DNA from 3 places in the Streptococcus downii genome. Region 1 is predicted to be linked to each of the others. Evidence: predicted binding sites of a transcription regulator. Region 1 holds the regulator's gene; each other region holds the start of a gene.
The links. Region 1 encodes Rex, which represses fermentation and respiration genes when NADH is low (regulators of the CRP and FNR family bind a similar motif). Its sites were predicted from a motif close to TTGTGAANTANTTCACAA; they were not measured.

Region 2: the regulator Rex is predicted to act here: its motif matches at 2,668-2,685, upstream of adhE (bifunctional acetaldehyde-CoA/alcohol dehydrogenase).
Region 3: the regulator Rex is predicted to act here: its motif matches at 2,016-2,033, upstream of E2R31_RS09145 (formate/nitrite transporter family protein).

What each region holds. Positions count from the first base shown of each region.
Region 1 covers NZ_MZNX01000008.1:263,501-267,716, forward strand. The annotation lists gene pcrA (DNA helicase PcrA) at 1-682, shown strand, start outside; gene radC (RadC family protein) at 725-1,405, shown strand; gene E2R31_RS05685 (gamma-glutamyl-gamma-aminobutyrate hydrolase family protein) at 1,402-2,091, opposite strand; gene E2R31_RS05690 (redox-sensing transcriptional repressor Rex) at 2,107-2,748, opposite strand; gene E2R31_RS05695 (DUF4649 family protein) at 2,837-3,046, opposite strand; gene E2R31_RS05700 (DUF1831 domain-containing protein) at 3,053-3,400, opposite strand; gene E2R31_RS05705 (cysteine desulfurase family protein) at 3,405-4,216, opposite strand, start outside.
Region 2 covers NZ_MZNX01000007.1:7,329-11,544, reverse strand. The annotation lists gene tkt (transketolase) at 1-1,091, shown strand, start outside; gene yajC (preprotein translocase subunit YajC) at 1,211-1,531, shown strand; gene E2R31_RS04035 (low molecular weight protein-tyrosine-phosphatase) at 1,579-2,022, shown strand; gene E2R31_RS04030 (MORN repeat-containing protein) at 2,009-2,419, shown strand; gene adhE (bifunctional acetaldehyde-CoA/alcohol dehydrogenase) at 2,719-4,216, shown strand, end outside.
Region 3 covers NZ_MZNX01000009.1:555,755-559,970, reverse strand. The annotation lists gene E2R31_RS09150 (O-acetylhomoserine aminocarboxypropyltransferase/cysteine synthase family protein) at 1-1,046, opposite strand, end outside; gene E2R31_RS09145 (formate/nitrite transporter family protein) at 1,196-1,993, opposite strand; gene E2R31_RS09140 (hypothetical protein) at 2,118-2,336, opposite strand; gene E2R31_RS09135 (hypothetical protein) at 2,452-2,793, opposite strand; gene E2R31_RS09130 (hypothetical protein) at 2,830-3,033, opposite strand; gene E2R31_RS09125 (hypothetical protein) at 3,090-3,506, opposite strand; gene E2R31_RS09120 (class A sortase) at 3,581-4,216, opposite strand, start outside.

The sequences.
Region 1 (4,216 bases):
AAATGACTTGGCTTTGATTGCAGACACGGATTCGGGCAGTCAGGAGACATCAGAAGTAACCTTGATGACCTTGCACGCAGCTAAGGGACTTGAGTTCCCAGTTGTCTTTATCATTGGGATGGAGGAAAATGTCTTTCCACTTAGTCGTGCAGCAGAAGATCCGGATGAACTGGAAGAGGAACGCCGTTTGGCCTATGTAGGTATCACGCGCGCGGAGAAAATCCTCTATCTGACTAATGCCAACTCACGCTTGCTTTTTGGGCGTACCAACTACAATCGTCCAACTCGTTTTATCAATGAAATCAGTTCGGACTTGCTTGAGTATCAAGGTTTGGCCCGTCCAGCGAATACTAGCTTTAAAGCCTCTTATAGCAGTGGTGGGATTGCTTTCGGTCAAGGTATGAGCTTAGCTCAGGCCCTTCAAGAACGGAAACGAAATGCCGCACCAAGCTCTATCCAGTCAAGTGGTCTTCCGTTTGGACAGTTTACATCCAGAACTAAAAAAGATTCAAGCGATACCAACTGGTCTATTGGGGATATTGCTCTCCACAAGAAGTGGGGAGAGGGAACGGTCCTTGAAGTTTCAGGTAGTGGTGATACTCAGGAACTAAAAATCAATTTCCCAGAAGTGGGTCTGAAAAAACTTCTAGCCAGTGTAGCCCCAATTGAGAAAAAAATCTAATTTTCCATCCTTCTCACGAATAATAAAGTGAGGAGGATTTTTATGTACAGTATTTCATTCCAAGAAGATTCACTCTTGCCGAGAGAAAGATTGGTTAGAGAAGGAGTAGAAGCCCTGAGCAATCAAGAATTGTTAGCGATTCTGCTCAGAACCGGAACGCGTCAAGCTAATGTTTTTGAAATCGCTCAGAAAGTCTTGAATAGTCTCAACGGTCTAACTGATTTAAAAAAAATGACCCTGCAGGAATTGCAGAGTCTGTCAGGCATTGGACGGATTAAAGCCATTGAATTACAAGCGGTGATTGAACTGGGACATCGTATTCACAAACATGAAACTCTTGAGATGGAAAGTATTCTCAGTAGTCAAAAGCTAGCCAAGAAAATGCAACAGGAACTTGGCGACAAGAAACAAGAGCACCTAGTGGCGCTCTATCTCAATACTCAAAATCAAATCATTCATCAGCAGACCATCTTTATCGGATCTGCGACACGCAGTATTGCTGAACCGAGAGAAATCCTTCACTATGCTTTGAAGCATATGGCAACCTCGGTGATTCTCGTTCACAATCATCCATCTGGTGCTGTATCTCCTAGTCGAAATGACGACCATGTCACTAAGCTAGTCAAGGAAGCCTGTGAACTGATGGGAATAGTTTTCTTGGACCACCTGATTGTCTCTCATTCTGATTACTTTAGTTACCGTGAAAAGACGGATCTGATTTAGAGTTCGTTAACGACATAGTCAAATAGTGTTTTATCCTTGGGACGATTTTCAAATAGAAATTCAGGATGCCATTGAACACCAAGATAAGGAAAGCCGTCCGTAGTTATTACAGCCTCAATGATTCCATCTTTAGGATCATGTGCTACAACCTTAAGATTTGAAGCTAGATCTTTTATGCTCTGGTGGTGGAAGGAGTTGATATGAGAGATTTCTCCATAGATTTCTCGGAGAATTGTATCAGGCTCCGTTACGAGGCGTTGGGTCGTGTATTCGGCTGAACAGTCCTGCCAATGATCCTCAATATCTTGGTGAAGCGAGCCGCCCATGGCGACATTGAAAAGCTGAGTACCCCGACAAACAGAGAAAATTGGTTTCTTCTGTTTGATGGCTTCTCTGATAAGGGCTAATTCAAATTCATCTCTTTGAAGATGGTAGTCATCGCTGTCAATGGTTTTAGGTTCACCATAGAATTTTGGATCAACATTTTGCCCACCTGTTAGGATGAGTTTGTCAATCATAGCGACGTAATGGCTTGCCATTTCTTGATCACCAATCGGTAGGATGATTGGAATTCCGCCAGCGTCCTTGACTCCTTCAACAAAGCCTTTTGCTGCATAGCTCATCATGACATCATCATCTGGATGAGCTTTTTCATTTCCTGTAATCCCAATAACTGGTTTTTTCATAAATGCTTTCGCTTTCTAATCCTCTTTACGCATAAAATAGAGGAGAGTTTGGAGTTCGCTTGTCAAATCAACATACTGAACGACCACATCTTTTGGAAGGTGAAGGTGGACGGGCGAAAAACTGAGAATACCTTTTATACCTGCATCGACCAAAAGATTGGCAACTTCTTGTGATTTAACACTTGGAACAGTTAGGATAGCAGTTTTGACATCTGCTTCTTTGATCTTTTCTTTAATCTGAGAGATGCCATAGATTGGAATCCCGTCAGGTGTCTGGGTGCCAACTTCTGGATGGTCATCTAGGTCAAAGGCCATGATAATCTTCATCTTGTTGCGCTCATGGAAGCGGTAGTGGAGAAGGGCATGCCCCATATTTCCAATCCCAACCAGCATAACATTTGTAATTGAGTTATCATTTAGGAGATCAGCAAAAAAATTCATCAATTTTTTGACATCATAACCAAATCCACGACGACCTAGTTCACCAAAATAGGAAAAATCTCGCCGAACGGTCGCAGAATCGATACCGATAGCCTCTGCAATTTGCTTAGAGTTGGCACGTTCAATTTTTTCTGCATGAAATCTCTTGAAAATTCGATAGTAAAGAGAGAGTCTTTTTGCTGTTGCTTTTGGAATAGCAGACTGTTTATCTTTCACAAAATCACAACCTTTCTATTCTTCTATTTTATAGAAACATTGTGAAAAAATCAACAAAAACAAGAAAAAACTAAGAGAATTCTTAGTTTTAATCTGAAAAATTAGTTTGTGATAGAAAACGGTAGAGATCGCCAACTAATCCTTGATAAATCACTTTATCATTCAGTGTTAAGGAGCTGATTAGGAGAGTGTCGGGCAGGGTAACACAGCCTGATAGTGATAGCATAAGCTCTTCGTAATCGGCAAATTCAAGTGTACGTTCTACTTGATAGCTATCTTTATAAGTCAAATGAAACATAGCCAATCATCTCTCTTCTTTTGTGAAGATTCCGCGTTCTACAAGACTGTCCATGAGGAAGTAGAATTTCTCTTGGTGGATATGGTGTTCTTCAGATTTAAAGATATTCACCAAACGAAGACCAGATTTGTCAGTGATGTTAAGCTTGGCTCCAGTAAGTTCCTTGTTAATGATAATTTTTAGTTGGAAACCTTCACCGCTGTTGGGAACTTTTTCAAGTAGACGAGTCAGTTCGTAGTTTCCGACTTTTGTTTCAAAGAAAGTATTGTCTTTTAGTGTGAATTTTTTGACAGATGGACTAAGTGTATAGTTGTAGCGGCAGTTTTGTAGTTTAATGGTTTTTTCAAATGCCATTAGATTAATCTCCAATAATATTTTTTAAGGTTTGTGCCAGTTGTTTCAGTTCCTCCTCAGTATTAAGAGGAGACAGACTGATACGGACAGATTCTTTTAAGCGATGGGAATTCGCTCCATAAAGGGCCTCTAGGACATGGCTAGTTTGCACAACACCAGCAGTACAAGCAGAACCAGTAGAAATTGAGATTCCTTCAAGGTCTAACCGTAGCAAGAGCAAATCATTTTTTTGACCAGGAAAGCCAATGTTGAAAACATAAGGGAGTTGGTGTTGACTTTCATTGAGGTAGTAGTCGAGACCTGCAATTTCTTCTAAAAAAGTCGATTTGAGTGCACTTAGTTTTTGGTAATGCTCAGCCTGATGCTCCAAGTCTTCTTTGAGGGCAGCAACCATCCCTACAATGGCAGCAAGGTTTTCTGTTCCAGCCCGTTTCTTTTGTTCTTGGTCCCCACCGTGGAGGTAGGAATCAAAGTCCGCGGAAGAAGCGTAAAGAAATCCGACTCCTTTGGGTCCATGGAATTTGTGGGCAGAAGCGCTGAGGAAATCAATTCCTAATTCCTCGGGATGGATAGGAATTTTCCCGATAGCTTGAACAGCATCAACATGATAAGCAGCAGGATGCTCTTGTAAAATATGTCCAATCTCAGCGATAGGTAAGAGACTACCCGTTTCATTATTGGCATACATAGTTGAAACTAGGATGGTATCGTCACGTAAAGCCTCTTGAACCTGCTGCGCAGTGATTTCTTGATTTACCGGTTGGATGATGGTCACTTCAAAGCCAAAATGTTGAACCAGATAATCAATGGTTTCAA
Region 2 (4,216 bases), on a different contig from region 1:
TTGCAGACCGTGGTGCATCAGCTTATCAAGCTTGGACAAAACTAGTTGCTGATTACAAAGAAGCTTATCCAGAACTTGCAGCAGAAGTTGAAGCCATCATTGATGGACGTGACCCGGTTGAGGTGACTCCAGCAGACTTCCCAGCCTTAGAAAATGGTTTCTCTCAAGCAACTCGTAATTCAAGTCAGGATGCCTTGAACGTTGTAGCGGCTAAGTTGCCAACCTTCTTAGGTGGATCCGCTGACCTCGCACACTCAAACATGACTTATATCAAGACTGACGGACTTCAAGATGATGCCAATCGCTTGAACCGCAACATTCAGTTTGGTGTTCGTGAATTTGCAATGGGAACGATCTTGAACGGGATGGCTCTTCACGGTGGACTTCGTGTTTATGGAGGTACTTTCTTTGTCTTCTCTGACTATGTGAAAGCAGCGGTCCGTTTGTCAGCCTTACAAGGACTTCCTGTGACCTATGTCTTTACTCATGACTCGATCGCTGTCGGAGAAGATGGTCCAACTCACGAACCAGTTGAACACCTAGCAGGTCTTCGTGCGATGCCAAATCTGAATGTTTTCCGCCCAGCAGATGCTCGTGAAACTCAAGCGGCTTGGTACCTTGCAGTGACAAGTGAGAAAACACCAACTGCCCTTGTTTTGACACGTCAAAACTTGACTGTCGAAGAAGGAACAGACTTTGATAAGGTTGCAAAAGGTGCCTATGTTGTCTATGAAAACGCAGCAGATTTTGATACAATCTTGATTGCAACAGGTTCAGAGGTGAATTTGGCGGTCGCAGCTGTCAAAGAATTGGCTAGTCAAGGCGCAAAAGTCCGTGTAGTCAGCATGCCATCTACAGATGTCTTTGACGCACAAGATGCAGCCTATAAGGAAGAAATCCTTCCAAATGCAGTTCGCCGTCGTGTTGCAGTCGAAATGGCCGCAACTCAAAACTGGTACAAATATGTTGGTCTTGATGGGGCGGTTCTCGGTATTGATACCTTTGGAGCATCTGCCCCAGCACCAAAAGTATTGGCAGAGTACGGATTTACAGTTGAAAATCTAGTCAAAGTCGTTCAAAACTTGAAATAATCGCAGAAAAATCAGAGTGAAAACTCTGATTTTTTTATTGCCATAAAACAAGGCACAACCTTGTAAAAGTAGCTGAAATTTGATATAGTAGTCCTATGTAAAATACAAAGGAGAAAACAATGGATCCAAATATTACTTTTTTAATCATGCTTGTAGGGATGATGGCCTTGATGTTCTTTATGCAACGTTCTCAAAAGAAACAAGCACAAAAGCGTATGGAAAGCTTGAACAAGCTTCAAAAAGGCTATGAAGTCATTACAATCGGTGGCCTTTACGGAACAGTTGATGAAGTAGATACTGAGAAGAAAACAATCGTACTGGATGTAGATGGCGTTTATTTGACTTTCGAATTGACTGCAATCAAGACAGTGTTGCCACTCAAAGAGGCTGTGACACCAGAAGGAGCAGTTATCGACGAAAGCGGAGCAATTGAAGAATAAAACGGGATCTATCGCTCCCGTTTTTCTATGAGATGAGAGGAAAAGGGATGAAAAAAATAGTATTTGTTTGCCTAGGAAATATCTGTCGCAGCCCCATGGCAGAGTTTGTAATGAAATCCATGACGAGCGATTACCAGATTGAGAGTCGTGCGACTTCGTCTTGGGAACATGACAATCCGATTCATAAGGGAACGCAAGGAATTTTCCAGCGGTATCAGATTCCTTATGACAAAGACAAAACATCGCTTCAGATTGGCAGAGAAGACTTTGAGTCGTTTGATTACATTATCGGTATGGATGCCTCAAACGTTTCAGATCTGCGTCAAATGTGTCCTCAGGAACTACAGCACAAAATCTACTCTTTTGCATCTGAAAGTGTTCCAGATCCTTGGTATACAGGAGATTTTGAGGAAACCTATGCGCGTATCACAAATGGATGCCAAAGCTGGCTAGATCGTTTAGAAAATGAGAGTGACAATGGAAAAGCTTAAAGAAATCTTCGAAAAATATCGAGTTTATCTAACTCGCCCACGTGTAGAGATTGCAACAGTCCTTCTAATCGCTATCTGTGCCATCTCGGTTTTTCTACTAAACACACCAAAAAAGGGCGTCCTGACACTTGATGGTGGTGCGCTTGTTTATGATGGTACCTTGGTACGAGGGAAAATGAATGGTCAAGGAACCATGACCTTTGAAAATGGGGACCAATACACAGGTGAGTTCAACAATGGGGCCTTCAATGGTAAAGGAACCTTCCAGTCCAAATCTGGCTGGAAATATGAAGGTGATTTTGTAAATGGCCAGGCTGAAGGTCAAGGGAAGTTGACTACAGAGCAAGAAGTTGTCTATGAAGGCAGCTTTAAACAAGGTGTCTTTCAACAAAAATAATAGCCTCCTAATCAGGAGGCTATTGTCAAAAACGAAAAAGAAAACGCTCTCTAGAAGTGGAGTCGATGTCTGATTATCAACGAGAAAAAACTTTGTGAAATAAAAAAATTTTTATCACAATTTCACAATCATCCAAGCAAAACTCTATTGCGTAGCCGTATTGAGAAAAAATTTACAATCTCATAAAATTTCTTTGTGAAATGCTTATGAAACGGTTTACAAAGTCTTGAAAAAGAGTTATAATAAACTTGTGAAAAAATTAACAAAGGATTAAATCCTTGAAGTCTATGGAGGACAATATGGCTGATAAAAAAACGTTAACACCTGAGGAAAAACAACTCGCTGCTGAAAAGCATGTCGACGGGTTAGTGAAAAAAGCCTTGGTTGCGCTTGATGAAATGCGCAAGTTGAACCAAGAACAAGTTGACTACATCGTAGCGAAAGCTTCAGTTGCAGCACTTGACGCGCACGGTATCCTTGCACAACATGCAGTTGAAGAAACTGGTCGTGGAGTATTTGAAGATAAGGCTACAAAAAACCTTTTTGCCTGTGAACACGTTGTCAATAACATGCGTGGTGTTAAAACTGTCGGTGTTATTGAAGATGATCCTGTTACTGGCTTGACTAAAATTGCAGAGCCTGTCGGAGTAGTCTGTGGTGTCACTCCAACAACAAACCCAACATCAACAGCTATTTTCAAATCATTGATTGCTTTGAAAACACGTAATCCAATCGTTTTCGCCTTCCACCCATCAGCTCAAGAATCTTCTGCTCACGCAGCACAAATCGTTCGTGATGCAGCTATCGCGGCTGGAGCACCTGAAAACTGTGTTCAATGGATTACAGAACCATCTATGGAAGCAACTGGAGCGCTTATGAACCACGAAGGTGTTGCAACTATCCTTGCAACTGGTGGTAATGCCATGGTTAAGGCGGCTTACTCATGTGGGAAACCAGCTCTTGGGGTAGGTGCCGGAAACGTTCCTGCTTATGTAGAAAAATCTGCTGACCTCCGTCAAGCTGCTCACGACATCGTTATGTCTAAATCATTTGATAATGGTATGGTCTGTGCATCAGAGCAAGCTGTTATCATTGATAAAGAAGTGTATGACGAATTTGTAGAAGAATTCAAATCATACCATACTTACTTTGTAAACAAAAAAGAAAAAGCCCTTCTTGAAGAATTCTGTTTCGGTGTGAAAGCCAACAGCAAGAACTGTGCAGGTGCTAAACTAAATGCAAACATCGTTGGTAAACCAGCAGCATGGATTGCTGAACAAGCAGGATTTAGTGTTCCAGAAGGAACAAACATCTTGGCTGCAGAATGTGCAGAAGTAGGACCAAAAGAACCATTGACTCGTGAAAAATTGTCACCAGTCATTGCTGTCCTAAAAGCTGAAGACACTGAAGACGGACTTACAAAAGCTCGTCAAATGGTTGAGTTTAACGGACTTGGTCACTCAGCAGCCATCCATACAAAAGACGAAGCTCTTGCTAAACGCTTTGGTACAGAAATCAAAGCAATGCGTATTATCTGGAACTCTCCATCTACTTTCGGTGGTATCGGTGACGTATACAATGCCTTCATTCCATCATTGACACTTGGATGTGGTTCATACGGACGCAACTCAGTTGGTGATAACGTGAGCGCTATCAACCTTCTAAACATCAAGAAAGTAGGGAAACGTAGAAATAATATGCAATGGTTTAAAGTTCCTTCAAAAATTTACTTCGAACGCAATTCTATCCAATACCTTCAAACATGTGAAGATATTGAACGTGTTATGATTGTTACAG
Region 3 (4,216 bases), on a different contig from region 1:
CCTTTGACATGGAAGGTAAAGATTGAACCCACACCTTTTGGTAGATATTTCTCAGCCAAGGCATGATATGGACTGTCTGCTAGTTTAGGATAGTTGACTTTTTCTACCTTAGGATGGTTAACAAGGAAATCAACGATTTTCTCTGTATTCTGAATATGGCGTTCTACACGAAGCGAAAGCGTTTCGAGTCCTTGAAGCAAGAGGAAGGCATTAAATGGTGACAAGGCTGCGCCAGTATCACGAAGCAATTGGACACGAACAGCGATGATAAAGGCTGCTGCACCAACATCACGAGTATAGCTCAAGTTGTGGTAGCTAGGATCTTCCTCTACAAATTGAGGGAACTTCCCTGAAGCTTCCCAGTCAAAACGACCACTATCGACAATCACACCGCCAATAGTCGTACCATGACCTCCAATAAATTTAGTTGCTGAGTGGACTGCAATATCAACACCGTGAGAAAAGACGTTAATCAAATATGGTGTTGCAAAAGTATTGTCTGAAACGAGAGGAATTTGGTGCTTATGAGCAATCTCCGCCAATTTTTCCAGGTCAGGAATGTTAATCAAGGGATTGCCCAAGGTTTCAATCAAGACAAGCTTGGTATTGTCACCGATAGCTGCTTCTACTTCCTCCAAATTATCAACATCGACAAAGGTTGTTGTGATACCATAACGAGGAAGGGTTTCTTTCAAGAGATTGAATGTTCCACCGTAAATGGTTGAAGCTGCTACTACGTGGTCACCCGCATGAGCAAGGGCAAGAATTGTATAAGTCACTGCGGCCATACCAGATGCTGTCGCTAGCGCTCCGACACCACCTTCAAGAGCAGCGATTCTTTCTTCAAAGGCAGCTGTTGTAGGATTGGTAATACGGGTATAGATATTCCCTGGTTTTCTCAAGGCAAAAAGATCCGCCCCTTCCTGCGTGTCATCAAATACAAAGGATGTTGTCTGATAAATCGGCACTGCACGAGACTTGGTAGCTGGATCAACCACCTGCCCAGCATGTAGTTGTAGGGTTTCAAATTTAAATTCACGAGTCATTTCATGACCTCCAAATAGCTTCATTACGGATATTGTATCATCTTGAGCCAGTCTTTTCCAATACCGTTTTTCTATATTTTGATATAAGGAACAACTATGACTAGTCTTAACCTCAAACAAAAAAGCACGATTGACTCGTGCTCATTTTTTTAATCGACATAAGTATCTTCGTTCTTATTGAGGAAGGCATATGGTAATCCCATCAAGAGACCTCCTCCTATAAAGTTCCCGATAAAGGTTACACCCCAGTGACGAAGGATATTAGGAATGTCAAAGTTAGCAATAGAATCTGCAGCGACACTGAACTTAACAATCGCAAAAGAAGCAAAGTTCGCAGCAATGTGTTCGTTTGTTAAGAATACAAACATGTAAATTGCAGACAAAACAAGCCAAAGTTTTGCCCCACCGTCTTTCACCAAAACGAATGAAAGAATGGCAATGTTCACAAAGATATTCGCTAAAATACCTTCAAGCAAGACTAGCTCATTGGAACGGCTTAACTTCATCTCTACAACCCCTGAGATGAAACTATCATGAGTCAGATTTGCATAGGCTGCTGAGTGGGCAAAGCCCCAACCTGCTATCAAAGCTCCGATGAGGTTGAACAAGGTACAGTATAGTAAAATCTCAGCTGTTTTTCTCCAAGAGATTTTCTTCAAAAAACTACCTGCAGTTAAGAACATCATGTTTGAAGTTACCAACTCAGCATTCAAGAAAACAATGTAGGCCAATCCCCAAGCAAAAACAAATGGGAAAAGGAAACGTCCGCTACCTGGCGCTATTTTATTAATCAAGTCAGCTCCAACTGCACCCGCAGCAGTACTAAATGTTAGAAAGGCACCTGCAAACATAGAACGAATCGCATACTTAAATTTGCTTTGGCTATAAAGACTTTCCTTCTTCTTGCAAGCAAATTCAATCTTTGAGATAAATTCTGAAGAGACCATAAAAAACTCCTAAAACTTTTATTTGTGAATATTATAACATAAAGCACGCATTTTGAAAATCATTTCTTGTATCCGTTTTCTACAAAGAAAATCAAGGTATTGGGGAATTCCATAAATCTCTCCTTTATCCATTAACAGAAAAACATTCCAATGTTTCAAATTGTTCATCCAAAAATTTAAACTCAAATAGGTGCCAATCATCGAAGGTTTGCTCACAATAACTAACTGTTCCTTGATTGTAGTCAATGATGGGTTTCCCCAGCTTGTTCTTCACATCTTCCTCGCTGACTTCTCCATCCATTTCCTTAAGATCAGTTAGCATGAAATTGATGATTCTATTCACTCTCCAAATCATTATCATTTACTAAAAATTGATTAACATTAATCCAAATATTCAAATACCTTCATAAAAATATCTTCTACACGCGCGTACGATAAAATAACAACACTTACAATCATCAAAACATGTCATCATAATGTTCACTTGCTTGTTGCACAAACTCGAAAATATTCAAAGATATGGGTTTCATTTCCAGTGAGCCTAATGCCCCCAAATCATTCATATAAATGGTATCGTCAGAATCTTTCTTTATAAAAAAAGCGATATCCCCATCTTGCCCAATCAGGAAAAAATCTGGTTCCCACTCTTCTATTTGGTAGGTGGAGTTTCTTTCTAGCAAATCTAACCTCGAATATAAGGTAATACCTGTATTCTCTATGACAAAGTCTCCTGCTTTGTCGATTTTGCTCAAGAATTCTGCGTATAGGTTTGGAAGTACCAAGTCAATCTGATTATTCATTGTCAACTCCTCATCTATTTTCCTACTGCGAAAGTCCTATATCTCATCTTCACTTAGTTCTCTAAAATGTGAAATATGATATCCAAAATAAGACTTCCCCGATTTTCCTATGAAGATTCCTTGTCCAGCCATATTGGTAATTCCTCCCAAGAATATCATAGGAAGATCCTTGGCAAATGGAAAACTACTTGTTATGTCTTCTTTGAGCGTAACTAAAGACTTTTCTCTTAACTGACTCATTATCTATCCTCTCTTATACTAGGCATCTTTCGGTTTCTTACGATAAATCTTTCAACTTATCTATCAATTACAATTCTAATATGGTAGTTTTTAGTTTCATTCTTTAGATTCTTGACAAGCATATCATTCTGTTTTGATTTGCCAAAGAAAAATGACAGAGTCTTTCTGTCTTTCTGTTCAATACACAAAAGATATCTTACCCCATTCAATTTGACACTTCGAATATATTTGACTTCAATCATTTTGATCTTATTCAGCGGAATGATTCGCTTCACAAATACGAAAGCATTGTGAATATAAAGTCTCCCATTGGCAATGTGAAACGGGGCAAAAAAATTACCACCACTACGACGGACAATTATAAAACGTCGCCAAAAGATTAGTAAAAGAATAGAGGTTAATAAGTAAAAGGCAAAACTAAAGACAGGACCTTCCCACATCGTTTTCATTCCAATCCAAAAATATTCGAACATGTATTATTCTCCTTTGGCAGACGGTTCTATTTGACAAAAAACCAGCGAAAAATACAATTCACTGGTTTTTGAGGTTAATAACGTTGTTTATATGGCTGATTAAAGGCGCTTAGGATATCATCAGATGTTTCAGAATATGCTTTAACTTCTTTAAAATCACCTTTAACAATAATCCGCTCTGTCGCATTATAGTCCACACAAGTTACCAAGGTGATTTCTTTGATACCATCACGATCTTCAATTTCGTCAACGCGATCAGGCGTCACGTGCTTCACCTCACGAATCTCATAGGTGTATACTTTATCTTTATCAGTCAAATAAATCTTCATCCCCGCCTTGGCATTGACCAAAGGCGAAAAGAGCATCTGACTTGCATTTTCAGCGGTAAAGATATGGTGACTAGCTAGAGAATAGTTGCCTTCTCCCATTTTCTGATTTGCTTTCATGGTTCCTGCCCCGTAGAACAAGTTTACATTATCTAAACCTTTAAAAATAGGCAGGTTGATCTCTACTTCAGGAATGGCAATCCCTCCTATGACTGGAAGTTGTTGAGCATCCCACTGGGCAGCTAACACCGCTTCTGATGAGATGGATTTGACAGAATCAAAATCAAAATTTCCCTCTGTTTCTTTATTCTCCTCAATCTTTTCCTTAGTCACCTGACTGACTTGGTATTTATTGGTATTCCAAACCATAAAGAGATCTCGAAT